DNA from 4 places in the Paenarthrobacter sp. NPDC091669 genome. Region 3 is predicted to be linked to each of the others. Evidence: riboswitches for the same ligand, from Rfam matches in the RefSeq annotation. Region 3 holds a riboswitch; each other region holds the start of a gene.
The links. Region 3 has a riboswitch for thiamine pyrophosphate ahead of thiO (glycine oxidase ThiO). Riboswitches for the same ligand answer to the same signal wherever they lie in the genome.
Positions count from the first base shown of each region.

Region 1: linked by a shared signal. The riboswitch ahead of thiC (phosphomethylpyrimidine synthase ThiC) and the one ahead of thiO (glycine oxidase ThiO) in region 3 are both predicted to bind thiamine pyrophosphate.
Region 2: linked by a shared signal. The riboswitch ahead of ACIQLI_RS15135 (ECF transporter S component) and the one ahead of thiO (glycine oxidase ThiO) in region 3 are both predicted to bind thiamine pyrophosphate.
Region 4: linked by a shared signal. The riboswitch ahead of thiD (bifunctional hydroxymethylpyrimidine kinase/phosphomethylpyrimidine kinase) and the one ahead of thiO (glycine oxidase ThiO) in region 3 are both predicted to bind thiamine pyrophosphate.

Region 1 is NZ_JBIVTK010000017.1:14,039-21,553, reverse strand. It holds gene ACIQLI_RS21510 (alpha/beta fold hydrolase) at 1-470, shown strand, start outside; gene thiC (phosphomethylpyrimidine synthase ThiC) at 453-2,306, opposite strand; TPP riboswitch at 2,302-2,409, opposite strand; gene ACIQLI_RS21500 (amidohydrolase family protein) at 2,506-3,588, shown strand; gene ACIQLI_RS21495 (VOC family protein) at 3,666-4,538, shown strand; gene ACIQLI_RS21490 (hypothetical protein) at 4,672-5,109, shown strand; gene rpsP (30S ribosomal protein S16) at 5,347-5,766, shown strand; gene ACIQLI_RS21480 (RNA-binding protein) at 5,768-6,010, shown strand; gene rimM (ribosome maturation factor RimM) at 6,140-6,694, shown strand; gene trmD (tRNA (guanosine(37)-N1)-methyltransferase TrmD) at 6,695-7,495, shown strand.
Region 2 is NZ_JBIVTK010000008.1:178,471-185,985, reverse strand. It holds gene ACIQLI_RS15170 (Na(+)/H(+) antiporter subunit C) at 1-166, shown strand, start outside; gene ACIQLI_RS15165 (Na+/H+ antiporter subunit D) at 163-1,746, shown strand; gene ACIQLI_RS15160 (Na+/H+ antiporter subunit E) at 1,743-2,309, shown strand; gene ACIQLI_RS15155 (monovalent cation/H+ antiporter complex subunit F) at 2,306-2,584, shown strand; gene mnhG (monovalent cation/H(+) antiporter subunit G) at 2,574-2,966, shown strand; gene ACIQLI_RS15145 (DUF4235 domain-containing protein) at 3,068-3,328, opposite strand; gene ACIQLI_RS15140 (NUDIX hydrolase) at 3,365-4,099, opposite strand; TPP riboswitch at 4,299-4,435, shown strand; gene ACIQLI_RS15135 (ECF transporter S component) at 4,512-5,132, shown strand; gene ACIQLI_RS15130 (ABC transporter ATP-binding protein) at 5,132-6,691, shown strand; gene ACIQLI_RS15125 (energy-coupling factor transporter transmembrane component T family protein) at 6,688-7,482, shown strand; gene ACIQLI_RS15120 (GNAT family N-acetyltransferase) at 7,479-7,515, opposite strand, start outside.
Region 3 is NZ_JBIVTK010000005.1:28,611-36,125, reverse strand. It holds gene ACIQLI_RS09935 (glutamyl-tRNA reductase) at 1-475, shown strand, start outside; gene moeB (molybdopterin-synthase adenylyltransferase MoeB) at 552-1,754, opposite strand; gene ACIQLI_RS09925 (TetR/AcrR family transcriptional regulator) at 1,761-2,495, shown strand; gene ACIQLI_RS09920 (DUF3107 domain-containing protein) at 2,546-2,770, shown strand; gene ACIQLI_RS09915 (hypothetical protein) at 2,806-3,108, shown strand; gene ACIQLI_RS09910 (4a-hydroxytetrahydrobiopterin dehydratase) at 3,198-3,533, opposite strand; gene ACIQLI_RS09905 (thiazole synthase) at 3,567-4,364, opposite strand; gene thiS (sulfur carrier protein ThiS) at 4,369-4,605, opposite strand; gene thiO (glycine oxidase ThiO) at 4,602-5,867, opposite strand; TPP riboswitch at 5,862-5,980, opposite strand; gene thiE (thiamine phosphate synthase) at 6,008-6,691, shown strand; gene ACIQLI_RS09885 (ferritin-like fold-containing protein) at 6,753-7,421, opposite strand.
Region 4 is NZ_JBIVTK010000004.1:377,024-384,538, reverse strand. It holds gene ACIQLI_RS09415 (Rne/Rng family ribonuclease) at 486-3,689, shown strand; TPP riboswitch at 3,826-3,924, shown strand; gene thiD (bifunctional hydroxymethylpyrimidine kinase/phosphomethylpyrimidine kinase) at 3,915-5,432, shown strand; gene rplU (50S ribosomal protein L21) at 5,809-6,117, shown strand; gene rpmA (50S ribosomal protein L27) at 6,180-6,443, shown strand; gene obgE (GTPase ObgE) at 6,601-7,515, shown strand, end outside.

The DNA.
Region 1 (7,515 bases), on a different contig from region 3:
TCGAACGTCCGGACCTGGTGTACTCGCTGAGCTTGGTCGAGCCTGCTTGTTTATCCCTGACAGCCGAGCTACCAGCCACGGCCTCCCACCGCGCCCTGATGGAACCGCTGTTCGATGTACGGAGCCAGCTCAACGACGCCGACTATCAGCGGGAGTACTACCGCCGGGCGTTTTCTGCCGAAACGGGGGGATTGGATACTCCCGAAGCGCGGCGTTCCGCCCGCAGGCTCAGGCTCCAGGCCCCGCCCTGGGAGGCTCCGCTGCACATTGTGCCCGGCGTCCCAACGTTGGTCCTCACCGGTGGGTGGGAACCCCTGTACGAGGAAATCGCGGGGTACCTCCAGGAAACCGGCGCCCTCCGCCGTGTTGCCGCGGGAGGACACCGGCCCCAGGATTCAGTGGACGGCGATCAGATCATCCGATCGTTTGTTGGCGACGTCGGCCGGGCCATGTCAGTTCAGGCTTCCTGAGCCGGCCTCAAGCGTGTCTGGGCTGCCGGGTACCTGAAGTTCCGGCAAGTAGACCTTTCCGCCCGATGCCAGGAATTCCTGGCTCTTCCCGCGCATGCCGCTGTACATTTCCGCGATGGAGGTCTGCGCCTCTTCCGATCCGTATTCGTCACGGATGTCCTGGCTGATGCGCATCGAACAGAACTTGGGGCCGCACATGGAACAGAAATGGGCGGTCTTGGCCGGTTCTGCCGGCAGCGTTTCGTCGTGGAAGGCTTCCGCGGTCACAGGGTCCAACGAGAGGGCAAACTGGTCCCGCCAACGGAACTCGAACCTGGCCTTCGACAGGGCATCGTCACGCTCATGTGCCCCGGGATGACCCTTGGCGAGGTCGGCGGCGTGGGCTGCGATCTTATACGTGATGACACCGGTCTTGACGTCGTCTTTATTGGGAAGGCCCAAATGTTCCTTGGGGGTCACGTAGCAGAGCATGGCGGTGCCGTACCTGGCGATCTCGGTGGCGCCGATGGCTGAGGTGATGTGGTCATAGCCAGGAGCGACATCCGTGACCAAGGGTCCCAAGGTGTAGAAAGGGGCTCCCTTGCACAATTCCTGCTGGCGTTCCACATTTTCCCGGACCAGGTGGAACGGCACGTGGCCAGGTCCTTCCACCATCACCTGCACATCGAACTCCCACGCCCGCTCTGTCAGCTCGGCGAGGGTATCCAACTCGGCGAACTGGGCCGCGTCGTTGGCATCGGCGGTTGCGCCCGGGCGCAGGCCGTCGCCCAGGGAGAATGCGACGTCGTATTGGGCGAAGATTTCGCAGAGTTCGTCAAAGTGCGTGTAGAGGAAGTTCTCCTGGTGGTGCGCCAGGCACCAACCCGCCATGATGGACCCGCCCCGGGAGACAATTCCGGTGACCCGGTTGGCGGTCAGGGGCACATAGCGCAGCAGCACCCCGGCGTGGATGGTCATGTAGTCCACGCCCTGCTCACATTGCTCGATCACGGTGTCCCGGAAAATCTCCCACGTCAGCTTGTTCGCCTCGCCGTTGACCTTCTCCAGCGCCTGGTAGATAGGGACCGTCCCGATCGGGACCGGGGAGTTGCGGATGATCCACTCCCGGGTGGTGTGGATGTCATCCCCGGTGGAGAGATCCATGACGGTATCGGCACCCCACTGAGTGGCCCATTGAAGTTTGTCCACCTCCTCCGCGATGGAACTCGTCACGGCTGAGTTGCCGATGTTGGCGTTGATCTTCACCAGGAAGGCCTTGCCGATGATCATCGGCTCTGACTCAGGGTGGTTGATGTTGTTCGGAATGATCGCCCGTCCTGCGGCAACCTCGCTGCGGACCAACTCAACGTCGCAGTTCTCCCGCAACGCGACGAACTGCATCTCGGGAGTCACCGTGCCCTGCTTGGCGTAGTGCATCTGCGTGACGGTTTTACCTTCGACGGCGCGGCGGGGCACAGGTTGGGTGCCCTTCCACTCCGCTGATGCTTCCCCGCGCCGAACCGCTGACTTGCCGTCGTCCAGCAGGTTTCGTTCCCGTCCGCGGTAGGCCACGGTGTCGCCACGGGCTTCGATCCATGGAGCGCGGAAGGGCTCAAGCCCCACAACGGGATCACTGCCGGGACCTGCAGTGCGGTACACCTGGAACGCCGGGTTGGCTTTGCCGTTGGGCGACGGATCCAAGGCGATCTCCGTGACGGGAACCCGGATCCCGTGGTCCGGGTCTTCGCGGTAGGCCAATGAATGGGATTTCAGCGATTGGGTCACGGATTCCGGCGTCTTTGCGCTGGATTCGGACCGGTTTTGGGCAGGGCTGTGCTGTGTTTTGGTGGTGCTCAAAGGATTACTCACTTCCTTCGCCGGCATTACCCGGACAGGTTCAACGGTCGCAGACTGCATCAGTCCGATCTCAGCCCCTGCAGGGGCCCCCGTGTGGTCGTAGACGAAGCTACCACAGCTCCCCGGAGGCTCCCAGTCACATGGAGTCCGGGGTTGCCGTCCCCTGAACTTCCCTGGACCTGCGGACTAGGCTTTTTCCATGGCCAAGATCATCGAATTCACCGGACCCGTGCTCGTGTCCCGGAACGACCAGCGGTACGGCATGTGGTCCGTGGACGGCACCCTGACGTTTGTGCGCCCCACGACGGCACCGGACCGCGTGCTGGATGGCTGGGTCCTCCCGGGCTTCGTTGATGCCCACTGCCACATCGGTTTGGGAGTGGGCGGCGCCGTTGACGAGCAGACCACTCTCGCCCAGGCCCAGGCTGACCTCGACGCCGGGACGCTGCTGATCCGGGATGCCGGATCACCCAGTGACACCCGGTGGGTCCAGCAACGTCCGGACGTGCCCCGGCTGATCCGGGCCGGAAGACATATTGCCCGGAGCCGGCGGTACCTCCGCGGTTTGGGGCACGAAATCGAACCCGACCAACTTGTGGAGACCGTCCGGAAGGAAGCCTGGGATGGTGACGGGTGGGTCAAGCTGGTGGGGGACTGGATCGACCGCGGCGTGGGCGACCTCGCCGCCTCCTTCCCCGCCAAAATCGTCAAGGACGCCATCGCTGCCGCCCACGATGAAGGTGCCCGGGTAACGGCCCACTGCTTTGCCGAGGACACACTGGACGACATGCTGGATGCAGGCATCGACTGCATCGAACATGCCACGGGCCTGCTGCCGAGACACCTTCCGCGTTTGGTGGAGCAGGCCGTGCCGATCGTTCCCACCCTGGTCAATATCGCGACCTTTCCTGACATTGCTGCCCAGGCTGCCCCGAAGTTTCCCGACTATGCGGACCACATGGTGCGGCTTTGGGAGCGGCGGCGCGAGCGTGTGCTGGAGGCCTATGAGGCCGGTGTGGCCATTTATGCGGGCACGGATGCCGGCAGCGTGATTAAGCACGGCAGGATCGCCGACGAAATGAAGGAACTGCACGACGCCGGCCTGCCGCCGGCCGCGGTCCTGGACGCCGCGGCGTGGCGCGCCCGGGAGTGGCTGGGAGCCGAGGGCATCAGCGAAGGGGCGAGTGCCGACGTCGTGCTGTGTTCCGAGGATCCCAGAATCCAGCTGGAGGCTGTTTCCCACCTCAAGCACATCGTTCTGCGCGGTTCCTTGGTCCGTTAGGAATAAATTGAAGCTTCAAGTAATTTAGTAGGATAGAAGGTGCCGATGAGCGGCCACCTCAGAACCGGGAGCTTCACATGACCACACCACTCAGCCAGGATCTTCTGCCTGCCGAACTCACCATGGGCACCGTCATGCTCAAGGTCGGCGACATGAAGGTCATGAGCGACTACTACCAGCGGGCCCTTGGCTTGGAAGTCGTGGCCGAGCAGGATGGCGGGCTCTACCTCGGGCGCGTCGGAAAGCCCGTGGTCCACCTTGCCCCGGCCTCCGGCCTGCACATTCCGGGCCGCGGGGAAGCCGGTCTGTTCCACACGGCCATCCTGTTCCAGGACCAGCCTTCACTGGCTGCCACCATCGCCACTGCCGCCGAATACGAGCCGCGCGCATTCGCGGGCAGTGCCGACCACCTGGTCAGCGAAGCGTTCTACTTCACCGACCCTGAAGGCAATGGCATTGAGCTCTACTACGACAAGCCGCGGGAACTCTGGCAGTGGGACGGCAAGAGCGTGGTAATGGACAACGTAGCCCTGCCACCGCAGCGTTTCCTCCAGCAGCACCTGAGTGAAGCCGCGGTGACCGGACAGCGCGAGGCGGCGGCCGGCATCGGGCATGTCCACCTTCAGGTGGGCAACGTCGAGACCGCCCAAGCCTTCTATGTTGAGACCCTCGGCTTCGAAAGGACCGCGGGTTGGCACGGCCAGGCGCTGTTCGTTTCCGCCGGCGGCTATCACCACCACATGGCCATGAACGTATGGAACAGCCGTGGCGCCGGGCCCCGCAAGGACACGCTGGGCCTGGGGGAAGTGCTCATTGAGGTCCCTGGCGCCGACGACGTAGCGGCGCTTGCGGATCGCTTGAAGATCGCAGGGGTGCAGAATCACCACACCGGAGCCGAACTTCAGTTCGAGGATCCGTGGCGGAACAAACTGCGGGTCGCCGTCCGCTAAGCAGCGCCACCCCCGCAGCGCCGGATCACTCCCGCCGCGCTGGCCACTCCTGCACTAGGCTGGGCAGTGACGGCACGGAACCAATCAGGGTTTTGTGCCGCCGCCCCGTCAGCACGAAGGAATGAGAGTTTCCATGGGCTTTGCCGAAATTTTTGTAGCCACCCACGATGAAGCGCTCAAGAGGGCAGCGGCCCTGGATAAGGGCGCGGGTGTCACCGGCCCCGCCGTCAGGATTGACGGCATTACCGATTTCGAAGTGGAGCAGTTGGGTGATCTTGCCGGCCAGGCGGTCCACGCAGCCGGCGCCGACTATGAACTTGCCCTGGTTGATGTCACCAGCGATGCACTTCTGGGTGTCCCCGAAGCCATGGTGCGGGCACTGGCCGAGCTGTTGACGTACGAGAGCGAAGGCGAGGCAAATGTCCTCGATGACGTTGCTGCCGCCTGGGCTGCGCAGGACGACATGCCCTTCGATGCCGCCCAATCCCGCCAGTACGTCCAGCAGTTGGCCGCCTTGGCAACCGATGTTGAAAAGGTGGAGCGCTCCGGGCTCTACGTCTGGTCCGAATAGCACCCCTCGCTCGGGTTTGGGTGCACTTTGCGCCCCCCGCGGGTGAGCAACAACACACGGGCCCACGTGGCGTAAGTCGTATTTGCTCCGGGCATCTGGCACAATAGACAGGTACTCGATCGGTGCGGCCCCTCTCTCCGTGCTCGTATCTTGTCCTTCGAACCGTCCAGTATGGCCCGCCCCACGGGTGCAGAACGTCGGGTTCACCTCGTTTCAGAAACAGGAGTGACCACAAAAGTGGCCGTAAAGATTCGCCTTAAGCGCTTCGGTAAGATGCGCGCACCGTACTACCGCATTGTCGTCATGGATGCCCGCGCCAAGCGCGACGGCCGTGCCATTGAAGAAATCGGCAAGTACCACCCCACCGAAGAGCCGTCGTACATCGAGGTCGCTTCCGAGCGCGCCCAGTACTGGCTTTCCGTTGGCGCCCAGCCGACCGAGCAGGTTGCTGCGATCCTCAAGATCACCGGTGACTGGCAGAAGTTCAAGGGCCTCCCGGGCCAGGAAGGCACCCTGAAGACCAAAGCTCCGAAGGAAGCCTTCGTAGCACCGGAGAAGGGTTCCGTCATCATTCCGGAAGCCATCACCAAGAAGGCCAAGAAGGACGAAGCAGAAGCTCCGGCCGAGGCTGAAGCAGAGACCACCGAGGCTGAGTAAATTGCTGGCAGAAGCGCTCGAGCACTTGGTCCGTGGGATCGTTGACAGCCCTGAGGATGTCAAGGTCAGTGCCAAGAACAACCGCCGCGGGGAATCCCTTGAGGTGCGCGTTCACCAGGAGGACCTCGGACGGGTGATCGGCCGTCAAGGACGCACCGCACGCGCATTGCGCACAGTGGTTGCGGCTTTGGCAGGTGGCGAGCAGGTCAGGGTCGACGTCGTCGACACCGACCGCCGCCGGTAACGCGCTCAGCACTGCTTGTCTTAGGTCCGGCCCCTTCACCGAATATGGTGGAGGGGCCGGATTGCTTTATCCACCATTTCATCACCGTGGCTGCCCGGCGGCGCGGAACACAAGAATTCAGAGGAACCCATGCAGCTCCAGGTGGCCCGGATCGGCAAACCCCATGGCATCCGCGGCGAGGTGACCGTCCAGGTACTCACCGACGCCCCTTCCGAGCGATTCGTCGCAGGAACCGAGTTCATTGTGGAACCGGCATCGGCTGGCCCGTTGACCATCAGCAGTGCCCGGTGGAACAAAGACATCCTGCTGCTGGGCTTCGAGGAAATCGCGGACCGCAACGAAGCGGAAGTCATCCGTGGTGCGAAGCTCTTCATCGAGACCGAGGAGCTTGACGACGAAGACGACGACGAAGGCTGGTACGAGCACGAGCTGGTCGGCCTCGAGGCGCGGGTTGGTTCGCAGGTAGTTGGCAAGGTGGCCGCCCTCAACACCATGCCCGTTCAAGACCTGCTGATGGTCAAGACGGACGAGGGCAAGGAAATTCTGGTGCCCTTCGTCGAGGAGATCGTTCCCGAGGTCAACGTGGCGGGCGGGTACATCCTGATCACCCCGCCGGCCGGTCTTTTTGAGGTCAACGACGACTCATCCGAGGAGCCCAAGGACGGCGCGGGGGATGAAGCCTGAATGAGGATTGACGTTGTCAGCATCTTCCCGGAGTACCTTGCGCCGTTGGAGCTCTCGCTCATAGGCAAAGCCCGCCAGGACGGTCTGCTGGAACTGAACGTCCACGACCTACGCGCGTTCACTACGGACAGGCACAGGACTGTGGACGATACGCCCTATGGTGGCGGCGCAGGAATGGTGATGAAGCCGGAACCGTGGGCGCAGGCCCTCGAATCAGTGGCCGGTGGCCGCGAAGGCTCCAAGCCTGTACTGATTGTTCCGTCGCCGGCAGGGGAGCGGTTCAACCAGGCCCTCGCCTACGAGCTTGCCGAGGAGGAACAGCTTGTTTTCGCCTGCGGGCGGTATGAAGGCATTGATGAACGCGTCATCGACTGGGCGCAGGACCGCTTCACGGTCCGTCCCGTCAGCCTCGGTGATTATGTGCTCAACGGCGGCGAAGTTGCCGTGCTGGCCATGGTCGAAGCCATTGGCCGGCTGCTTCCAGGCGTGGTGGGAAACCCCGAATCCCTGGTGGAGGAGTCCCATTCGGACGGCCTCCTGGAGTACCCCGTCTACACCAAGCCGTCCGCGTGGCGCGATCATGACGTCCCTGCTGTCCTGCTGAGCGGGAACCACGGAAAAATCGCCCAGTGGCGACGCCACGAGCAATTCCGGAGGACCGCAGAGCGCCGTCCGGACCTTATGGAAACGTTCGACGCCGGTGCGTTGAGCCGCGCTGACCGCAACGCCCTCGCTGACCTCGGGTACGACGTCGTCGACGGTCGCTTGCGTCCCCGGCCCGGTGGCGACGCCGCAATCTGAGGTCCGCTGCCGCCGTCGAA
Region 2 (7,515 bases), on a different contig from region 3:
CCGCCGCGTTGCGGAGACGCCAAGCTTCGACGCCGAGGACGACGCCATTGTGCCGTTGGAAACCTCGGAGTTCGCCGTCACCCCTGCCAATACCTCGGACCACACTCACCCCGAAGCCACCGAGACCCCCAGCAAGGCACCAAACCAGGAAGGAGGCAGCGCGTGAATCTCGCAAACCTGTCGCCGCTAGCTGTCCTCCTGCCAATTCTGGGTGCCGCTCTTGCGTTCCTGTTGATCCGGCATCACACCGCCCAGCGCGTGGTGAGCATCGGCATCCTGAGTGCGACGCTGCTGCTCGAGTGCCTCCTGCTGATCTCTGTATGGGATGGCGGCACAACGTCAGTCACCCTGGGCGGATGGCTGCCGCCGTGGGGTGTGGTCCTGGTAGTGGACCAGTTCTCCTCGCTCATGTTGGTTGTCTCCACCGTGGTAAGCCTTGCGGTGTTGATCTACGCCACCGGTCAAGGAATGGCCGACGGCGACCAGGAAGCACCCGTCTCGATCTTCCACCCCACGTACCTGATCCTGGTGGCGGGCGTGTCCAACGCCTTCCTCACTGGCGATCTCTTCAACCTCTACGTAGGCTTCGAGATCCTGCTGACGGCAAGCTACGTGCTCATGACCTTGGGCGGCACGGGGCCCCGCATCCGTGCGGGCGTCACCTATGTGGTGGTGTCGGTGGTGTCATCCGTGCTGTTCCTGATCGCCATCGCCATGATCTACGGGGCCACGGGGACCATCACCATGGCGGACCTTGCCATCAAATTGGCGGAACTGGACCAAGGCACCCAGAACCTCCTGCACGTCATGCTCCTGGTGGCCTTCGGCATCAAGGCTGCCGTGTTCCCGCTGTCCTTCTGGCTCCCTGACTCCTACCCGACTGCACCGGCGCCGGTTACGGCCGTGTTCGCAGGCTTGCTGACCAAAGTGGGCGTCTACGCCATGGTCCGCACGGAAACGCTCTTGTTCCCCGGTGACACCCTGAATGTTCCCCTCATGGTGGTGGCGTTACTCACCATGGTGGTGGGCATCCTGGGTGCCTTGGCCCAAAGCGATATTAAACGTCTGTTGTCGTTCACTTTGGTCAGCCACATCGGGTACATGGTGTTTGGCCTGGCCATGAGTTCCGTTGCAGGGTTGGGCGCCGCCGTCTTCTACGTGGCGCACCACATTACCGTGCAGACCAGCCTGTTCCTGGTCACAGGTCTCATAGAACGCAGGGGCGGCAGTTCGTCCATTGACCGGTTGGGCGGTTTGGCCAAGCTCTCCCCGTTGCTGGCGTTGCTGTTCTTCATCCCGGCCATGAACCTCGCAGGCATCCCACCGTTCTCAGGCTTCCTGGGAAAGTTGGGTCTCCTGCAGGCCGGTGTGGAACTGGGCACACCCTTGGCCATCACGCTGGTGGTGGGTGGCGTGGTCACCAGCCTCCTGACGCTGCTGGCCATCGCCCGCGTATGGAACAGGGCCTTTTGGCGCAAGCCCGAAGACGCCGAGTATCCGGACCCTGCTCTCCTGAATCCCGGAAACGTGGGCGTCTTGCCGCGGACCATGGTTGGTTCGACGGCGGGACTGGTAGTTTTCGGGGTCGCGCTGACGGTCTTCGCCGGTCCGCTCTTCCACGTGGCTGACGGTTCGGCAGGGATCATGCTGGATCGTTCGGCGTATATCCACTCGGTCCTGGGCGACTCGGTCGAGGTGCCACCGCTTGGGCCGCCCGAGGAACTGCAGACGGGTGATGCCAAATGAGCCGTAAGCCCATTTCATTCCGCACCGAACTGCCCCTGCTCATTTGGTTGGTCATTGTCTGGGGCGCACTGTGGCGGGATTTCAGTCCCGGGAACCTGCTGTTCGGTGCGCTGATAGCCGTGCTGGTAGCCAAGCTGTTCTACCTTCCACCCGTGGAACTGAGCGGCAGGTTCAACATCCTGCGCGCCATTCCCTTCGCCCTGATGTTCCTCGCCAAAGTGGTGGCAGCGAGCTTCCTGGTGTTGTTCCTGGCCGTGGTCAAGGGACCCAAGGTGCGCAGCGCCGTCGTCGCCGTTCCCTTGCGCAGCCACTCGGACCTGATGGTGACGGCCACGGGGCACGTCATCTCGCTGATTCCGGGTTCGCTGGTGGTGGAAGTGGACCGGTCGACGTCCACGCTGTACCTGCATGCGCTCAATATCTACGAAGAAGCGGACATCGACAAAATTCGCGAGGAAGTCCAGACCATTGAAGCGCGGTTGATCCGGATCATGGGCACGCGCGAAGAAATGGAAGCCCTCAACGCCGAAGTACGTCCTGGAATGGAAGGGGCAGCACGATGAAGGAGATCATCCTTGTGGTCACGGCGGTGATCCTCAGCCTGGCTGCCGCGGGCGCGATTGTCCGGATCGCCATCGGCCCTTCCCTGCTGGACCGCGTGCTGGCCTCGGACGTCTTGCTGGCCATCCTGGGTGCTGCACTGGCGATCGACATGGCGATGAACAGGCACCTCAACAACCTGATGCTGCTGGTGGCCCTCGCGGTGATCGGTTTCATCGGATCTGTGACCGTTGCACGGTTCGTGGCTGAACGGAGGGAGCAGAACAATGAGTCCTGATGCCACCGGCGTGGATGTCGTGGTCGATGCTGTCACCGCAGTGTTCCTGGTGGTGGGCGCCTTGATGTCCTTGGGCGCTGCCATCGGTTTGCTGCGATTCCCGGACCTCATGAGCCGCATGCACGCAGCTACCAAGCCCCAGGTCCTGGGGTTGTTCCTCATGCTTGCTGCGATTGGCCTGCAAATGCGGACGTGGTGGGTTTGGCCGGTTTTGCTGGTGGCATGGATTTTCCAGTTGTTGACGGCACCTGTGTCCGCCCACATGGTGGGTCGCTCCGCCTACCGCACCAAGCACGGCCACCGCGAGATGCTCACGAAGGACGAACTCGAGGCTGTTGTGCAACGGGCGGCTGCGGGGCAAGAACCCCGGAACGACCGCTAAAAGTCCCAGTCACAGCAAACGCGGGGTCGCTCTGCGTCCACTGGTGTTCATTCCATCAGGTGGAGGCAAAGCGGCCCCGCGTTGTTGTCTGTGGTTGCGGGCTAGACGATGTCGTGCGTCTTGGCGAAACGGGCAATGGCACGCTGGGTGCCACGGCTGGCCAGCACCTGAATCAGGGTGCTGACGAAGGCTGAGATCAGCGCAAAAGTCAGTGCTGAACGCAAGCTCGTTTCCATGTCGTCGTTGCCCAGGGGTGGTTTGCTGCCAGTGGCCTTTTCCCACCCTTTGTTGACGAGTTTGGTGCCTACGAAGCCCGCTCCGAGGCTTACTCCGGCACCGATCAGCTTGAAGAAGAGGTTCATGCCCCCAGCCTAGCCTTCCGAGGGCCGACTCAAGAGTCAGTGGCGGCTTTCGCGCTCTTTCAGGAACGCTGCCAAGGACCCAACGGGGGCCAGCACGGGAACAACAGCGTGCTCTGCCGACCAGACAGCGTCCACGGTCTCAAACCCAGCGATTTCCTTGAGCAGGTAATAGGTGGGCGGCATCAGCTTCAATGTGCCGGCCGCTTCCGCTTCCAGGATTCCGGCCACCGGCATCCACAACGATTGCCAGGCCTCCGTGGTTTGATGCTGCGGCTCGGCTCCCGGGGAAGGCTTGGCAAGGTAGAAGTAGGTGTCAAAACGCTTCGGCATGTCCGTAGGCGTGATCCAGTTGGCCCAAGGGCGGAGATCCGCAGCGCTGATGCTGAGCCCGGATTCCTCCTGGACTTCGCGGATTGCGGCTGTGAGGACAGTCCCTGCGTTGGTTTCGGCCTGCGTTGAGCTGGTGCCCGTGCCGGTGCCGGTGCCGGTGCCGGAGTTGGCGTCGGCGCCGATGGAACTCGAACACCAGGCGGCAGCGTGGCGTTGAAGCAGGTCCGCTGGATAGTCCCAGCCTGACTCGTCCGCCGCATCCACCCGGCCGCCGGGAAAGACCACCATTCCGGCAGCGAAATCCATGGTGCTGACCCTGTGCTGGACGAACGCTTCGAGCCCGCCCGGGGCATCACGGAGAAGGATGACGCTGGCAGCGAGCCGGGGCTCGGATATGGTGCCGTCGGCGGCAGGGCCATCCTGAGTGGGTAGGTCCGTCATGAATGTGCCCCTTTGCCGCGGTCGAGTCTGCTGGATCATTCTCTCAGGTCTCTTCGTGTGGCGGCGTGAGGGGTGTAGAGCGGGCCTCGCAACGCAATGCAACGCACCCCGCTTCGTCCGATTGTGACCACGGCCCGGCAACGGACCAGCGCCCGCGACACACGCAGGTGTAAACTGAACCAGCCCATCAGGGCAGATTTGATAACGACAGGGGAGCGCCGCCGTCGGACCTTGCAGAGATGCAGGAGACGCGAGGGCGCTGAGAGTGCGGACAGCCGCAGACCCTCGAACCTGATCCGGTTAGTACCGGCGCAAGGGAGTCGAGCTTCTCAGAGTGTCCGGATCCGGACGGCGCAGGCCGGTTGGAATTCCGGGGAGCACTTTCCCCTCCTGTAACCTCAGGAGGCAGAAAATGACCACGGTAAACGTGAAGAAGACCAGTTATAACTGGCGTGTTGTAGACATCGTTGTGGCGGCCTTGATCGCCATCGCGGGCGGCGTGATCTTCTGGGCATGGTCCCAGGGCGCCGCACTGGTATCCATCCCCATGAACGCGACGTATCCGCCGCTCACCGGCCTGATCGCCGGTGGCTGGATGATCCCCGCAGTCCTGGGCATGCTCATTATCCGCAAGCCGGGCGCAGCGTTGTTCTGCGAAGCCGTCGCAGCCACCGGTGAGCTGATCATGGGTTCCCAGTACGGCACCACCGTTTTGATCTCCGGTGTCTTGCAGGGCCTCGGCGCCGAGCTGGTCTTCGCAGCTTTCCGGTACAAGAAGTTCAACCTGCCCACGGCCCTCCTCGCGGGTGCCGGTGCGGGCCTCTTCTGCGGCCTGAACGACTCCTTCCTCCCATGGGGCTGGAACATCGCCTATGAGGCAATGGACAAGCTGGCGTACATCACTTTCACTACCATCTCGGGTGCCATCATCGCCGGCGCACTGTCCTGGATTGCCACCCGTGGCTTGGCGAAAACCGGCGTGCTGAGCTCCTTCGCATCGCGCAAGGCCGCGTCGGAGCCCGTCTTCAGCTGATGCCCGCCACGCAGAGCGGCAGCAACAACAGCAGCCCGGTACGGCCTGCCGCCATCTCCGCCGAGGGCTGGGGTTGGCGGCATGCCGGCCGGTCCACTCCGGCCATTCATGGGTTGGACCTCCGGATTGAACCGGGCGAGCGGGTTCTCCTTCTGGGACCATCCGGTGCCGGCAAATCAACGCTGCTGCACGCCCTCGCCGGTGTGCTGGGCGATGAGGAAGACGACTCGGACGAGTCCGGTTCACTGCTGATCGATGGCGTCGCGCCCCGGGAGCAGCGTGGCCGCGCCGGGTTGATGCAGCAGGACCCGGAAACGCAGGTGGTCTTGTCGCGGATTGGCGACGACGTCGCCTTCGGTGCCGAGAACCTTGCTGTGCCCCGGGACGAGATCTGGTCCCGCGTCCATGAAGCGCTCGACGACGTGGGGTTGCGTACCGCCGCGGGCGGCGGTTTGGCCTTGGACCACCCGACGGCGGCACTCTCCGGAGGGCAGAAGCAGCGCCTTGCGCTGGCGGGTATTTTGGCGATGCGACCCGGCTTGATCCTCTTGGACGAGCCCACGGCCAACTTGGATCCGGCAGGCGTGCTGGAAGTACGTGACGCGGTGAAGCGTTGCCTGGACAAGACCGGCGCCACACTGGTGGTGGTGGAACACCGCGTGTCCGTGTGGAAAGACCTCGTGGACAGGATCGTCGTCCTGGCACCGGGCGGAGTCCTCTTGGACGGCCCACCGGACCAGGTCCTGTCCGAGGCCCGCAGCAAGTTGATGGCTGCAGGCGTCTGGGTGCCGGGGTACGTTCCCGCAACCCGCGAACGACGCAGCCAAACCCACACCGCCCCACTGCTCCTCGCAGCCCAGGACCTCGCAGTTTCCCGGCAAAAACCGCGGCGCAAGGGTTTCAAGACCTTCCCGCCCGTCCCGGTGCAAACGGGAATCACCGCGCAGGTCAGGGCCGGCCAAGCACTGACCATCACTGGTCCCAATGGTGCCGGAAAGTCCACGTTCGCGCTCACGTTGGCCGGCCTTTTGGCGCCGGTGGACGGTACGGTGAGTGCCGCCGTCGAGCTTTCCGAGGGGGCCGGCATTGACCCGTTCAAGTGGAAAGCAGACCAGCTGATTTCACGGATCGGGACGGTGTTCCAGGAACCGGAGCACCAGTTCGTCACGGGCAAGGTGCTGGACGAGCTCATGTTTGGGCCCAGGCATCTGGGCCACGGCGAAGAACGCGTGGACGAACTGTTGGAGCGGCTGCGGCTGACTCATCTGGTCGACGCCAATCCGTATACGTTGTCCGGCGGCGAGAAGCGGCGGCTTTCGGTGGCCACCGTGCTGGCCGCGCACCCCAAAGTCCTGGTGCTCGACGAGCCTACGTTCGGCCAGGACGCCAATACGTGGGCCGAATTGGCGTCGTTCCTTTCAGAGTTGCTGGACGCCGGGACAGCCGTGGTCTCCGTGACCCACGATCAGGAGTTCAGCGCAGTGCTCGGCGGAACGGAGCTGCGGCTCGGTCCGGTACACCATGGTGAAGCCACGCATCAGGAAGCGGGTGCAGCATGAGGGATGCGTTGAACCTCCGCGGGAACCATGCCCTGCTGACCCGAGCCAACCCCTTGGCAAAGTTCGTGTCCGTTTTCCTGATTTCCCTGGTGCTGGCCTTGTCCATCGACTGGGTATCGGCGTCCACGGCCTTGGTTGCGGAGCTGGCGTTGTTTCCGCTCGCCGGGCTGACGCTCAGGCTTCTGTGGCAGCGCGCTTGGCCCCTGATCATCGCGGCCGCGATCGGCGGCTGGAGCACTGCGATTGTGGCGGCGGACAGCGGCGCTGTACTGCTCGACGTCGGACTCTGGTCCATCAGCGAAGGTTCCCTTGAGCTGGGGCTGGGTTTCATGGTGCGCGGGTTGGCGATCGCGTTGCCGGCGATCCTGCTAATGACCTGCACGGACCCAACGGACCTGGCCGATGCGCTGGCGCAGAAGGCGAAGCTGCCACACCGCTTTGTCCTCGGCTCCCTGGCGGCCATGAGGCTGGTGGGCCTCATGGCCGAGGAATGGCAGACCATCGGCATGGCCCGCCGGGCCCGCGGCGTCGGTTCCCAAGGCAGCCCGCTGCAACGGCTGAAGGCCACTCTTGGCCAGAGCTTCGGGCTGTTGGTCCAAGCTGTTCGGAGGGCATCCCGGCTGGCAGTGACCATGGAAGCGCGCGGCTTCGGCGGCGGTCAGCGGACGTGGGCCCGCGAATCCACGTACTCGTTGCTGGACGCGTGGGTACTGCTGGGCGGCGTGGTCATCGCGAGCGGTGCCGTGCTCGCGGCCGTGGGTGCGGGAACGTGGAGCTTCGTCTGGCGTTAGGAAGCCTGCTGTTCCTGGATCTCGTCAAAACCT
Region 3 (7,515 bases):
TGATTTCGACCCCGCCGTGGGCGAACTCGACGGCGTTGAACTCCTGACGCTTGAGTCGGTCCGGCTCGCTGCGCCCCAGGAACAAGCAGAGTCGCTTTCCCAGGCAAGCGCGATCGTCACCGGCGCTGCCGCATCCTTCGAGTCCGAACGCGAAGCGCGTTCCGTGGACACGGCCATTGTGGCGCTTCGCCGCCACACCATGAACGTCCTGGACGCCGAGATGGAAAAGGTCCGCGCCCGTCACGGCTGCACGGCTGCCGCCGAGGAGGTGGAGTTCGCACTCCGCCGCATGGTCAAGCAACTCCTCCACATCCCCACCGTCCGTGCACGCGAACTTGCCGCCAACGGACAACAGGACGACTACGTCGCAGCCCTCGAGGCACTCTACGGAATCCAGGTGGAACAGCCCCAGGCTGCAGCCCCGGCCGCCGAATGCCCCGTGGACCACCAGCAACTCCGCTCAGAGAGCGCCTGAGCAGACGGGGCCACGCCTTCCAGCCCCAAGCAGCTCATGGTGAGCTTGCCCGGCACGGATGGTGGCGGGAAACGAGCTAGTAAACGGGCTTCGCCGGTTCGACGTCGCGGACCCAGGCGAGGATACCGCCGTCGAGATGGCTGACCCGCGTGTAACCCGCTTTCCGTGCGGCCTCCAACACTGCAGCCGAGCGCGTGCCGGCCTTGCAGTGGAAAACGATGTCCTTGTCCTGGGGCAACTCCACCCACGCTTCGCCGGAGAGAATACGGCCCTGCGGAATGAGGACGGAACCATCAATGCTGACGATGCTGTGCTCGCCCGATTCCCGGACATCCACCAAGTCGAAGTCCCTCTCCCCCGCCTCACGCTCTGCGAGCATCGCGGCGAGATCCTTGGCGGACACAGTGTGTTCCTGGTCGGTCGCTGCCGGTGGCGTCACACCGCAGAAAGCTTCGTAGTCCGTCAGCTCCGTGATGGGTTCGGCTTCCGGGTCCTTGGAGACCTTGATCTCGCGCCAGCTGCCGCCCAGTGCGTCAAAGAGCGCCACCCGCCCCAGCAGTGAACGCCCGACGCCGGTGATCAGCTTCACGGCTTCGGTCACCATGAGCGAACCAACCGCCGCGCACAACATGCCAAACACTCCGCCTTCGCCGCAGGACGGCACCGAACCGGCGGGAGGGGCTTCAGGATAGAGGTCCCGGTACGTGGGGCCGTGCCCGGCCCAAAACACGCTGACCTGGCCGTCGAAGCGGAAGATGGAACCCCACACGTACGGCTTGCCGAGGATGGCGGCGGCGTCGTTGACCAGGTAACGCGTGGCGAAGTTGTCAGCGCCATCGAGGATGAGGTCGTACTGCGCAAACAACTCCAAGGCGTTGGATGAGTCCAGCCGGATGTCATGCAGGACGACCTTGACCAGCGGATTGAGTTCGTTGATGGCGTTGCGGGCGGACTCGATCTTGGGGATGCCCACGTCCTTCACGCCGTGGATGACCTGGCGCTGCAGGTTGCTGAGGTCCACCACGTCATCGTCAACGATTCCGAGTGTGCCGACGCCGGCCGCCGCCAAGTACAACAGGGCCGGAGAACCAAGTCCGCCGGCGCCTATGACGAGCACTTTGGCATTCTTAAGCCTGCGTTGGCCCAAGGCGCCGATTTCGGGAATGATGAGATGCCGGGAGTATCGCTCCACCTCGGCCGGCGTGAGTTCGGCGGCCGGTTCAACAAGGGGCGGCAGGACAGCGGGCGCAGCGGGGCGGGCAGCAACAATTGAGGCCATACCCCAATGTATGCCTGCCGATGCCGCCCGGTCATATTACCCACCGGTAGAGTGGTCATAACTGCAAAGGAAAGGCGGCAGACTGTGGCTGACGGCACAAGGGCACACGATGGGGCACCGGCCAAGCAGGAACGGGCTGTTTCAACGCGTTCACCAAGGTTGCCGCGCGACGAGCGCCGGGCGCAGTTGTTGAATGCGGCGTTGGAAGTCTTCGTCTCCAACGGTTTCCATGGCGCGGCCATGGACGAAATCGCCGAGGCCGCCCATGTGAGCAAACCAGTGCTGTACCAGCACTTTCCGTCCAAGCGTGAGCTGTACATGGCCCTTTTGGATAGCCACCTGGCCACGCTGACTGAGCTGATGCTCAGCGCCTTGAACTCCACCTCGGATAACAAGGAACGCGTGAAAGCGGTGATGCGGGCCTACTACCGGTTCATCGCAGATGACGATCAAGCCCACCGGCTCGTCTTCGAATCGGACCTCATCAACGATCCCGATGTGAGCTCCCGCCTGGAGACTTTCAACAAAACGTTCGCGGATGCGGTGGCCCATGTCATTGCCGAGGACACCAAGCTGCCTCCCCTGGAGGCGCAACTCCTGGGCCGTGGTCTGGCCGGAATGGCGCAGGTCAGCGCACGTTACTGGCTTGAAACGGACGGAAACCTTGACCTCGATGTGGCCAGTGATCTGATCTATCGTTTAGCTTGGCGCGGAATCAGTCGATTCCCCAAAGAGTCCTAGGCTACAAATAGAGGACTGACTTAATACTTGATTGGCTTGGAGGCCTTGCTGTGGAAGTAAAGATCGGCATTCAGAACGTTGGCCGTGAAATCGTGCTCGAATCCGCTTTGGATGCAGACGCCGTGGCCAAGATCGTGGCGGAGGCCGTGTCCAAGGGCTCGGAATTGCGCCTGACCGACGAGAAGGGCCGCCAGATCATTGTTCCCGGCAGCGTCCTGGGCTACGTGGAGATCGGCGCAGAGGAAGTCCGCCGCGTCGGTTTCGGTGCCCTCTAGGCCCTCCCCTTAACGCAGTCCGCAAAGGAGTCTTCATGCTTTCACTCGTCGTGGTGGTTCTGGCCACCGTAGCCACCGGTTTCATCGTGTGGGCCAACGACAAGAGGCACGGCAAGTACGGCATCGCTTTGCCGGCCGGTGTTTCGGTGGCTGTGGGCACCCTGAGCTGGATTGCGTTCATCAGTGTCGGTCTGGGCTACCAGCCCGGGGCAACCTGGATTCCCTGGGTCTTGCCCATCGTCCTGGGAACTGCCGCCGCCGCAGCCGTGGTGGTCTTCCTCGGCCGGACCCGCACCCGGCACGATACCGCGGCGCTCACCAAGGCGCTTAGGCTCTAGCAACACGAACAAACGACAGTGACCGTCGCCCTCGGGCGATGGTCACTGTCGTTTAACGCCTTGCCACCACGGTTCGGGGTCAGCTGGGCTCAGGGTTCCGGATACCGCTCCGGCTGGGCGGCTGCGCCCAGCCCTGCCGCGGCTTCGCTCACGGAGGCCGCAGCGGCAATATCGCGTGGGGTGACTGTCCCGCCGGCGTCGTGGGACACATACCGCAAGTAAACCCTGTTGTAGCGCCATTCCAGATCGGGGTGGTGGTTTTGCTGTTCGGCGATCTCACCGACCGCCGCAATGAGCGCCAGCGCTTCGGCCGCCGTCGGGGTTTTATAGACGGTGACCAGGCCGTCCTGGTACTTCCAGTCGGGAAGCTCCCGGAGGGCATCGTCGACATCCGCCCGGGTCAGGTGGTCACGGTTCCCTGCCACTGCTGCTCCTCCTCGCGACGACACGGCGGACATCTAGAGGAACTCTGCCCGGCCCTCCATGGCCGACGACGCCAAAGCGTGCTCACGCCGCGGAATACGTCCCGCCTGCTTGGCCAGCCTACCGGCGATCACGGCGTGTTTGAAGGCCCCACCCATCTGCACCGGGTTCTGCGCCCGAGTGACAGCGGTAGCCAGAAGCACGGCGTCGCAGCCCAATTCCATGGCGAGGGCGGCATCGGAGGCCGTCCCTATTCCGGCATCAAGCACCACGGGGACTGAGGCCCGGGACACGATGAGTTCAATGTTGTGCGGGTTCAGGATGCCCAGACCGGTTCCGATCGGCGAGCCCAGGGGCATCACAGCAGTGACACCCAGGTTCTCGAGGCGCAGGGCCAGGACGGGATCATCGTTGGTGTAGGCGAAGACCTTGAATCCACGGTTCACCAGCTGTTCCGTTGCCTCAACCAGTTCCACGGCGTCTGGAAGGAGCGTGTGTTCGTCGGCGATGACTTCCAGCTTGACCCAGTCGGTTTCCAGGGCCTCCCGCGCCAGTTCAGCCGTCATCACGGCGTCTTTGGCCGTAAAGCAACCGGCGGTGTTGGGCAGCACGCGGATGCCGTGATCTACCAAGAGTTGGAAGAGGGATCCTGTTTCGGCGGGTGAATAGCGCCGCATGGCCACTGTGGTGAGCTCAGTCCCGGACGCCAGGAGCGCCGCGCCCAGGCCGTCCAGGCTCGGGGCACCTCCCGTGCCCATGATCAGGCGGGAGCCGAAGTGGACGCCGTCGATCACCAGGGCGTCAGTAATGACCTCTGTGTTTGCTGTCGTCATGCTGTCAGCCTCCTTGGACTGCGGTAACAAGTTCGAGTTCATCTCCGTCGGCGAGCGCCGTTGCGGACCATTGGCTGCGCGGCACCAGCTCGGAATTGCGGGCGACGGCGACACCCAGCTTGCCGCCGTCGGCTGCCTGTCCGCGGTGGTCCAGGACGCGGCCGGTGACGGCCGTGACCAGGGTGCTGACCGAAGCGTCCTCCGGCACGGCGTGATCGGATCCGTTGAGTTTGATGTTCATGCTGTTTCCTTGCTGGGTGCGTGTGCCGGCGTGAGCGCCCGCACTGGGAATGTCGTGGTCTCGAAGCGATCGGGGCGGAACGGGGCCCAGCGGGGGTCCGGCGAGCCGTGGATCAGCCCGCCCACGATCCGCGCCGCCACAGGCGTCAGGAGGACACCATGCCGGAAGAATCCCGTGGCGATCACCAGGCCATCAACATCCCCGCTGGTACCGGCGACCCGTCCAAGCAACGGGGCGTTGTCCGGAGTGCCGGGGCGGGCCCGGGCCGTTGCTTCGAGCAGTTCAAGTTCCGCCACTGCGGGGACCAAGGCCTGGGCGTCCCTCAGCAACTGGTAGACGCCCCCGGCTGAGACCACGTTGGAGGACGCCGATAGTCCGTCCTCGCGTTGGGTGGCCCCGATGACTACCGTGCCGTCGTCCCGGGGCACGATGTAGACGGGCACTCCGCGGACCATCCCGCGGACGGTGGAGGTGAGGAGTGGCCTGAGGTGTTCAGGCACCCGAAGCCTGAGGATGTCGCCATACACCGGCCGCACGGGAAGGCTGAGCCTGTCGGGGAGCCCCTCCAGGCCTGCCGCACCCAGTCCGTTGGCGACCACCGTTTCGGTGGAGTGAACAGCGGCACCGGACTCGAGTTCAACTCCTGAAACCCGCCCTCCGTCCCAGAGCAAACGGCGCGCCGTGGAAGCCACGGCGAACCCATCATCGGCGCCCGAAACCCAGGTGGAGTCGCTGGCCGCGTGGCGTGCCATTCCAGACAGCAGGCATGCCGCCAACTTCCGGGGATCAACCTGGTGATCGGCGGGAATGTCGAAGGCACTGGAAATTTGGGGGCTGAGGAGGGGTTCGCGATCCCGGGCGTCGCGCAGGGAAAGCGGCTCAATTCCCAGGCCTGCGGCACGCTGCACCGCACGAAGATCTGCAAGCGCCCTGCGGTCCGCGGCGTCGGCACCCACGGCGAGTGTCGGCGTCGTGCGGTATCCGGTGTCTTCTCCTCCGTGGCTCAGGCTTGCGGCGAAGGACGGCCACAGCCGGGACGATTCCAGCATCAGCTCGAGGAGGTCTTCCTCCTGGTAGTGCAGTTCGCTGACGGGGGCAAGCATTCCTGCGGCAGCGAACGTGGCTCCCGAGGCCGGTGCGGGGTCGATCAGCACCACTGAGCGGCCAAGTCGTCGTGCTTCGTGAGCGATGCCCAGACCGATGACGCCGCCACCAATGACAGCTACGTCGGCATGCATGGAGGTTTGGCGGGGATCTGCCATTCCGGTTTCCTTCCCTACGCCGGTACTAGCCGGATCAGGTCAAGCGGTCGGCGCTGAAGCCCTCTCAGCCGGACGGTCATATAACGAACGTCGCGGCTCCCGCAGTACGTGCCCAGTTTAGAGGAACTACTCTGGTTTCCATGACCCCGACTGATGCCCTTGCCACTGCCCGCCTGTATCTGTGCACTGATGCCCGGAAGCGGCAAGGCGATTTTGAAGACTTCGTGGACGCCGCTTTTGAGGGTGGCGTGGACATCATCCAGCTGCGCGACAAAACCCTGGAAGCTGCCGAGGAGTTGGAATTGCTGGCGGTCCTGCAAGGAGTTGCGCAACGTCACGGACGGCTCTGGGCTGTCAACGATCGCGCCGACGTTGCCAATGTTTCCGGGGCTCCGGTGTTCCACATCGGGCAAAAAGACCTCCCGTTGACGGTGGCCCGAAGGTTGCTTCCGGAGCCCGTCACGATCGGTCTCTCCACCCACTCCCCGGAACAGGTCAATGCGGCCATCGCAGCCTCACCAGGACAGGGAGGCCTGGATTACTTCTGTGTAGGCCCGGTCTGGGCAACCCCGACCAAACCCGGCCGCGAAGCCGTGGGACTGGACCTGGTCACATATGCCGCAGAAGCGAGCAAGCGTGCAGATGAGACCACCGGCGGTGCCGTGAACCTGCCCTGGTTCGCCATCGGAGGGATCGATCTCAGCAACGTGGAGCAGGTACTGGCTGCGGGAGCCAGCCGGATCGTCGTGGTCCGTGCCATCACCGAAGCTGCGGATCCGACGACGGCAGCCAAGTCGCTGCTGGAGGCGCTGGACGCCGCCTGAGCCTGGGCGTTAAAGCCGTTAAAGCCGTTCACGGCGTTCAGGGTGAGGCCTGGTCAAGCCGTCATGCGGTGAGGCCCAGGGCCGTCATCCGGCGTGAATGCCGCTCGGCGAGCTCGCCGGTCAGTCTCTTGACTGCGGCGCGGGCATCGCCACCGCTTTTTAGCGTTGGCCCCAACTGCGGGTGCTCCATGCCCACCCTCTGCGCCTGCGTCAGTGCTTCCCCCACCAGCCGGCGGCCCCACAACGCCAGGCGTGAGGCCAGTCGAGGGTCATCGGCCAAGGCCCGCCGCAAAAGGACTCGAAGAACCTCGGTTGCTTGGTCGGGAGCGGCAACCCGGTCCACGAACTGCTGTGTTGTTGGATCGAGGAAAGCAGCGACAGCCCGGTAGAAGTCCGAGGAGACGGTGTCGATGACGTACGCCTTCATCACGGATTCGAACCAGTCCCCGGGCTTGGTGCGTTCATGGAAGTGATCAAAGGAACGCTGGAACGGCAGCATGGCTTCCTCGGGATCGAGGCCCATTTCCGCGAGCCGATCGCTCAGCAGCGCGAAGTTTCCGTACGCGCCGACGGCGATTTTTGCCAGCACTGACCGGTCATGGAGCGTGGGGGCGTATCGGGAATCGAACGAAAGCCGGCCGAAAGCGGACAACTCGCCGTAGGCCATGGCACCCAGGAGTTCCGCGGCGAGTTCTCCAGCAGAAGGTGCGGCGTCCCGGGAAGTGCCCATGATCCAAGACTATCCCCGGCCCTCCACACCCCGCCCGCGGAGATTAGCTGTTAGCGGCGTTGGTCCTACTAGGCTGGCTGGAAGTGAGTTGACT
Region 4 (7,515 bases), on a different contig from region 3:
CGCGGATCTGGTCCTTTTCAACGTACGGTCCGGCCACGCCGGTATGGGCTCTTGGGAGGATTGTAACTCCGGAGGCTGGACGGAGCCCCCAAGCTTCTGGTTGTGCCTGCTCCCCAGGAGCTGCGACACAGCGGCCTACCGTAGGAAGGTGAACGGGTGTGAGAGAATGAACATGGCCGGAACCCGATCCACATTCGGAATCCGGTCCGGTGACTTTGTTCCCAAGACCGCCAGTATGAGCTGGGCATGCCTGGATCACGTGATCCTTGGTGGGCCCGCCATGACAATGGACGGCACCTGGTTGTGGCAGCAGAACAACGGGTTTCAGAACAATGGCGCCGGCTTTCCAGGGCTGCCGCACCCCAATGATGGTGCGAACCGGAGAGCATACTACCGACTTCTGTCAACGCCTGCGGGTTTTGACAATATTTGCCCCACTGGGCGCCGGATGTGGCGGTGTCGCTGGGGCAGGAGTGTTGCCACATATGGATAATGACCAGGTTGTAGCCGTTAATAACGAGGCAGCTCCCGCGGAAACAGCGGAAGCGCCAAAGAAAACCACCCGGACCCGGCGCAAGGCTGCGCCCAAAGTTGCAGCTGATGCAGAGGTGCAGGCTGCAGCAGCGCCCGTCGTTGAATCGACGGAGACTCCTGAGTCAACGGAGGCCCCCGCTGCGCCGGTTCGCCGTACCCGCTCCCGTAAAAAGGCAGAACCCGCTGAGCCACTGCCCGGCTTGGGTGACGACGTTGCTGCCGCGCCGGAAGCCGCTGTAGAGACCCAGCCCGAAGCCGCCGCCGAGCCCGCCCCCGAAAAGCCGATCCGCCGTCGTCGTACTGCCAAGCCCAAGGTTGAAGCCGAGGCGCCCGCCACCGAAGCAGCAGCCGTTGCTGCGGAAAGCACAGTTGAAGCCACTGTGGAAACCACGACGCCGGACGCCGCCTCCCAGCAAGCGTCGCCTGCTGCGGAAGCACCTGCCGTTGATGCGGCTCCTGTTGAGGCAACCCCCGAAGACGAGGAAGCCGCCGCTGCAGGCTCTGCTTCGCTCTTCCTGGAGCCCGTCTCCATCACGTCCATGATTTTCCAGGCGCCGGACCTCACTACTGTTCCCCGCGTTGCCGCGGTGGAGGAGAAGGAAGAGGAGCCCGCGGAAGAAGCCGGGACCGGTGCCGAGGATGAGCTGGAAGATGCCGGCAGTCGCCGCCGTCGCCGGAGCCGTGGCCGCCGCGGCCGCCGCGGGACCGAACGCGAAGAGAGTGAAACCGAAGATGGAGCCGAGTCCGAGGACGAGGAAACTCCCACTGCTGAAGCCTCCGACGAAGGGGTGACTTCGCGTCGACGTCGTCGTCGCCGCCGTGGCGACCAGGACCTTGAACTGACCGGCGGCTCGGACGACGATCCGCCCAACACGGTGACCCGCGTCCGCGCTCCCCGCCCCATCACGGAAACTGCTCCCTCCAATCGCGTGACCAGCGTCAAGGGCTCCACCAGGCTTGAAGCCAAGAAGCAGCGCCGCCGCGAATCCCGTGAGACCGGACGCCGCCGCCAGGTCATCACTGAGGCCGAGTTCCTGGCCCGCCGCGAATCAGTGGACCGCCAGATGATTGTCCGCCAGCGCGACGACAGAATTCAGATCGGCGTTCTGGAAGATGGCGTGCTTGCCGAGCACTTCGTCTCCAAGACACAGCAGGACTCCCTGATCGGCAACGTCTACCTGGGCAAGGTCCAGAACGTCCTGCCGTCCATGGAAGCTGCCTTCGTGGACATCGGACGCGGCCGCAACGCCGTGTTGTACGCAGGTGAAGTCAACTGGGATGCGGTTAACCTCGAAGGCCAGCCGCGTCGGATCGAGAATGCGCTGAAGTCCGGCGATTCCGTCCTGGTCCAGGTCACCAAGGACCCCGTAGGCCACAAGGGTGCCCGCCTGACCAGCCAGATCTCCCTGCCCGGCCGCTACCTGGTGTACGTGCCCGGTGGTTCCATGACCGGCATTTCACGCAAGCTCCCCGACGTCGAACGCAACCGCCTCAAGCGCATCCTGAAGGACCGTTTGCCGGAAAACGCCGGCGTCATTGTCCGCACGGCTGCTGAAGGTGCGTCGGAAGAAGAACTCACGCATGACATCAACCGCCTGCGCGCCCAGTGGGAAGGCATCGAAGGCCAGGCTTCCTCCACCAAGGTCCTGGCACCGGAACTGCTCTACGGCGAACCGGACCTGACCATCAAGGTGGTCCGTGACGTCTTCAATGAAGACTTCTCCAAGCTGATCGTTTCCGGCGACGACGCCTGGGACACCATTGAGGCTTACGTCACCTACGTTGCCCCCGACCTTGTGGGCCGCCTTGAGAAGTGGACCAAGGACCAGGACATCTTCGGTGCGTGGCGCATTGACGAGCAGATCCACAAGGCACTGGAACGCAAGGTCTTCCTCCCGTCCGGTGGCTCGTTGGTCATCGACCGCACCGAAGCCATGACCGTGGTGGACGTCAATACGGGTAAGTTCACCGGCAGCGGTGGAAACCTTGAAGAAACCGTCACCAAGAACAACCTCGAAGCTGCTGAGGAAGTTGTTCGCCAGCTTCGCCTGCGTGACATCGGTGGCATCATTGTCATCGACTTCATCGACATGGTCCTTGAGTCCAACCGCGACCTCGTCCTCCGCCGCATGGTTGAGTGCCTTGGCCGCGACCGCACCAAGCACCAAGTGGCTGAAGTGACGTCATTGGGCCTTGTCCAGATGACCCGCAAGCGCATGGGTACCGGCCTCCTTGAGGTCTTCGGTGAGCAGTGCGAGCACTGTGCCGGCCGCGGCGTGGTCACCCACGACGAGCCCGTGGAGCACCGCCGCGCCAACGTCGTGGCCGCCGAGCACCACCGCCCGCACACTGAGGCGCAGCAACCCACCGCCCGGACGGAACGCAAGCGGCGCCGTGGCAAGGGTGGGGGACAGGCTGTCGCCGAGGCTCCCGCGCCGGTCCACACCACTGCCTCCGCCCCTGCTGCACCTCCCGCGGCCTCCGAGCCGCAGGATCCGGCAAAGCAGGCCAAGGCAGAGGCAACCCGGGCTGCGCTGGCGACGATCGCTGCTGCCGCCCACGCTGCCCACCTTCATGATGACGAAGTCCACCGTGCAGAAGAGCAGGCGCGGGCAAGCGGCCAGCACGAGGCGCCTGTTGCCTCACAGCCCCAGGCCGGAGAGCACGCCGACCACGAATCAGAGCGCGAAGCACCGGTTCGGGAGGCACGGTCCACTCCGGTTCTGCGATTCGGCGGGGACGAGGTGGCCCTGCCATTCGGGGAACACCACGAGGAACCGCCTGCCGCCAAGCCCGCCATGAGCCTGGATCTCCTGGCCGAAGCGTTCTCCCACCTTGGCGCGGCACCCGAGGCAAAGCCCGAAACCGTGGTTCCTTCCAAGGCAGCCGCTGCGCCGCAAGCCGCCGTGGCGGGGCACGTAGATGAGGACCCTGAAGCCGCGTCGGCTTCGAAGTCACGTCGGGGGCGCCGCAACCGCAGTGCCAGCCGTGCCCAGGGCGCAGCCAATGAGACCAGCGTTGAGCACCACGAGGTAACAGCTACGGCAGCGCGCGGAACGGCACATGAGGCCAAAGCGCCGGCGGAGCCTGCCAAGAAGGTGGCGTCCGAGGAACCCATCATCCTTGGGGTTGGCGTTCCCGCTTCGGAGCTCTAGCATCTGATCCGCAAGGGCCCTGCAGTCACCGTCACAGGCGGGTACTGCAGGGCCCTTTGCTGTCCTCTCCCGGCGGTCATATCCGGTCTTGTGCGTGGCGCAGTTCCCAGGCTTCGCTGCATCCCGGCTACGCTGGTGGACTGACACGGGGTGCCGGGCATTGGGCCAGGCTGAGATCCAGACCCGTTGAACCTGTCCGGTTAGCACCGGCGAAGGGATGTCCCCATGACGTCATCGTCGTATTCTTCCGTGTACCCTCTGGTTGTTTCCGGCCGCGAAACGCCCCGTGTATTGAGTATCGCGGGATCGGACCCCTCCGGCGGTGCCGGTATCCAGGCAGACCTGAAGAGCATTGCCGCCCAGGGGGGCTACGGCATGGCGGCGGTCACCGCGTTGACGGCCCAAAACACGCTGGGTGTCAGTGCCGTGCACGTTCCACCCGTGGAGTTCCTGCGACAGCAATTGGAAGCCATCAGCACGGACATCGCCATCGATGCCGTCAAGATCGGAATGCTCGGTGACGCTGCGGTGATCGATGAGGTCCGCGGCTGGCTTGAGGCGGTGCGTCCCGCCGTCGTGGTCCTTGACCCGGTGATGGTGGCCACCAGCGGTGACCGCCTCCTTCGAGGGTCCGCCGAGCAGGCACTGCGCGCCCTCCTGCCGTTGGCAGACCTTATTACCCCGAACCTCCCGGAGCTTGCCATGCTGTTGGGGGAGCCTGAAGCTGCTGATTGGGAGTCGGCATTGAACCAGGGCAAGCGGCTGGCTGCTGAGTGCGGCACCACGGTTTTGGTGAAGGGCGGACATCTGGCAGGGACGGAATGCCCGGACGCGTTGGTCAACACCAGCGGACTCCTGCGGCAGGATGTCATTGAGGTAGCCGGACCCCGCATCGAAACGAAGAACAGCCACGGCACGGGCTGTTCGTTGTCGTCCGCTCTGGCCACAGTCCAGGCCCGCACCGGCGATTGGGAAGCTTCCCTGCGCGAGGTCAAGCCGTGGTTGCTCCAGGCGTTGCTGCATTCGGACAGCCTCGACGTAGGCAAGGGAAATGGGCCGGTCCACCATTTTCACCACCATCAGGTCCTGAGGCCGGGGGAATTCGCCGCGGCGCTGTGGAAGGAAGCCGCTCCGGAACTCGCGGCAATCCACAAGCTCAGCTTTATCGACGGCCTGCAGTCGGGCGACCTCCCTGAAGCAGCGTTCAGTTACTACCTTGCCCAGGACGCCATCTACCTCAACGGGTATTCCAGGGTCCTGGCGCGAGCGGGCGCCCTTGCGCCCACGGAGGAGGAACAACTGTTCTGGGCGAAAGCCTCACAGCAGTGCCTTGAGGTCGAATCGGAACTGCACAGGAATTGGCTCAGTACCCGCGAGGCATCCCCGGTGACCGGACCCGTCACCAAGTCCTATGTGGACCACTTGCTGGCATCCTCGGCCGCCGGCAGTTACGCCGTGGTGCTGGCGGCCATCCTGCCGTGCTACTGGCTCTACGCAGAGGTGGGCCAGCAGCTCCACGCATCGTTCGTGGACGCGGGAGCCCCGGCAGCGCATCCCTACGCGGACTGGCTCAGGACCTACGCCGATGAAGAGTTTGCTGCCGCCACCAGGAATGCGATCAATTTCACGGACGCCGCTGCGGCGGCAGCTTCCGAGGGCGAGAGGGCGTCCATGCTGGAGGCGTTTGCCCAGTCCTGCCGCTATGAGACTGCATTCTTCGACGCTCCGCGGCTGTTCGCCTGACCGTTTCAGTGCGGGCTTTTTATCCCCGGGTCCCAAGGCGCCTCAGCGCGTCGCGGGTCAAATCACGTTAATCGCTCCAAACCCTGTAGGCTGTATGGGCACGGTGCCGGGAGAGTCCGTTACAACTGGTGATGCAAGTCACGTGGTAGCCTCCGGACCCGGCCTCATTTGCAGCCGAGGGTCAAACTAGCGTAATCTTGATCTTCGGTGCTTACGCCAACACTTGGGTTATGCCCCTTGGAATTGTTCAAGGGATGACTCGCGGACTTCGATCAGAAGTCCACGGCGTTGAGGCACAGCGCGAACCAAGCCTGATTTCGGTTCCAGGTTCCGCACGCAAATTTAGTTATAAACGTCGAGAGAAGTGAGTACCCAAGTGGTGTACGCGATTGTCCGCGCAGGCGGCCGCCAAGAAAAAGTTTCCGTTGGAGACTACGTAACGCTTAACCGCGTCCCCGGTGGAGCCGGCAGCACGCTTGAGCTGCCCGCCTTGCTCCTGGTAGACGGCGAGAAGGTCACCTCCGCAGCTGCGGAACTGGCCAACGTCAAGGTTACGGCTGAGATCCTCGAGGACCTCCGTGGTCCGAAGATCGTCATCCAGAAGTTCAAGAACAAGACCGGCTACCGGAAGCGTCAGGGTCACCGTCAGGAACTGACCAAGATCAAGATCACCAGCATCGCGTAACTTTCGTTACCCGCTGTTCAGGTTTTTCAGTTTCCCCAGAAATTTAGAGGCAGGCATTTCACATGGCACACAAAAAAGGCGCGAGTTCCACTCGCAACGGTCGTGACTCCAACGCACAGTACCTGGGCGTCAAGCGCTTCGGTGGTCAGGTAGTCTCCGCAGGCGAAATCATCGTTCGCCAGCGTGGCACGCACTTCCACCCCGGTGCAGGCGTAGGTCGCGGTGGCGACGACACCCTGTTCGCCCTGCAGGCCGGCTCGGTTGAGTTTGGTACTCGCCGCGGACGTCGCGTAGTGAACATCGTTGCTGCTGCAGCTGCAGAGTAAAAACAAGTTCTGAACCGGTGGAGCGGGCCAAACGGCCCGCTCCACCGTTCTTTTAACCGCATTACAATCGACTAGGGCGCTTTAGCGCACTGGTTTTGCAACAGCGCTGGCAACAGCAACAAACGCTGTAAGTAAGACAGCAACTGAGGAGATCCACGTGGCGAGCTTTGTAGACCGGGTAGTCCTGCACGTATCCGGCGGAACCGGCGGCCACGGCTGTGTCTCTGTAAAGCGGGAGAAGTTCAAGCCGCTCGGTGGCCCCGACGGCGGCAACGGCGGCAATGGCGGCGATGTCATTCTGCGGGTGTCCGCCCAGACCACCACCCTGCTGGACTACCACCATGCACCCCACCGCCACGCCACCAATGGTGGCCCGGGCATGGGCGACTGGCGCGGTGGCAAGAACGGCGAGACCCTGATTCTTCCGGTCCCCGACGGCACCGTCATCAAGACCAAGGACGGCGAAGTCCTGGCTGACCTCGTGGGTGAGGGCACTGAATACGTCGCAGCTGCAGGCGGCCAAGGCGGCCTGGGCAATGCTTCCCTTTCCTCCCAGAAGCGCCGGGCGCCCGGCTTCGCGCTGCTGGGCATCGAAGGCGAATCCAGCGACATCGTCCTGGAACTGAAGTCCATTGCTGACATCGCGTTGGTTGGCTTCCCCTCGGCCGGCAAGTCCAGCCTGATCGCAGCCATGTCGGCTGCCCGGCCGAAGATCGCCGAATACCCCTTCACCACCCTCATTCCCAACCTCGGCGTGGTCCAGGCGGGAGAAGTCCGTTTCACCATTGCAGATGTCCCCGGATTGATCGAGGGTGCCAGCGAAGGCAAGGGACTCGGGCACAACTTCCTGCGGCACGTTGAGCGGTGTGCGGCACTGGTTCACGTCCTTGACTGCGGAACCCTGGAGTCGGACCGCGATCCGCTGTCCGATCTCGCCATCATTGAGGCCGAGCTGGAGAAGTACGCGGTAGACATGAGTTACGCCGGTGTTGACGGCGAAGTTGTTCCCCTGAACGAGCGTCCCAAACTGGTTGTCCTCAACAAGGTTGACCTGCCCGATGGCAAGGACATG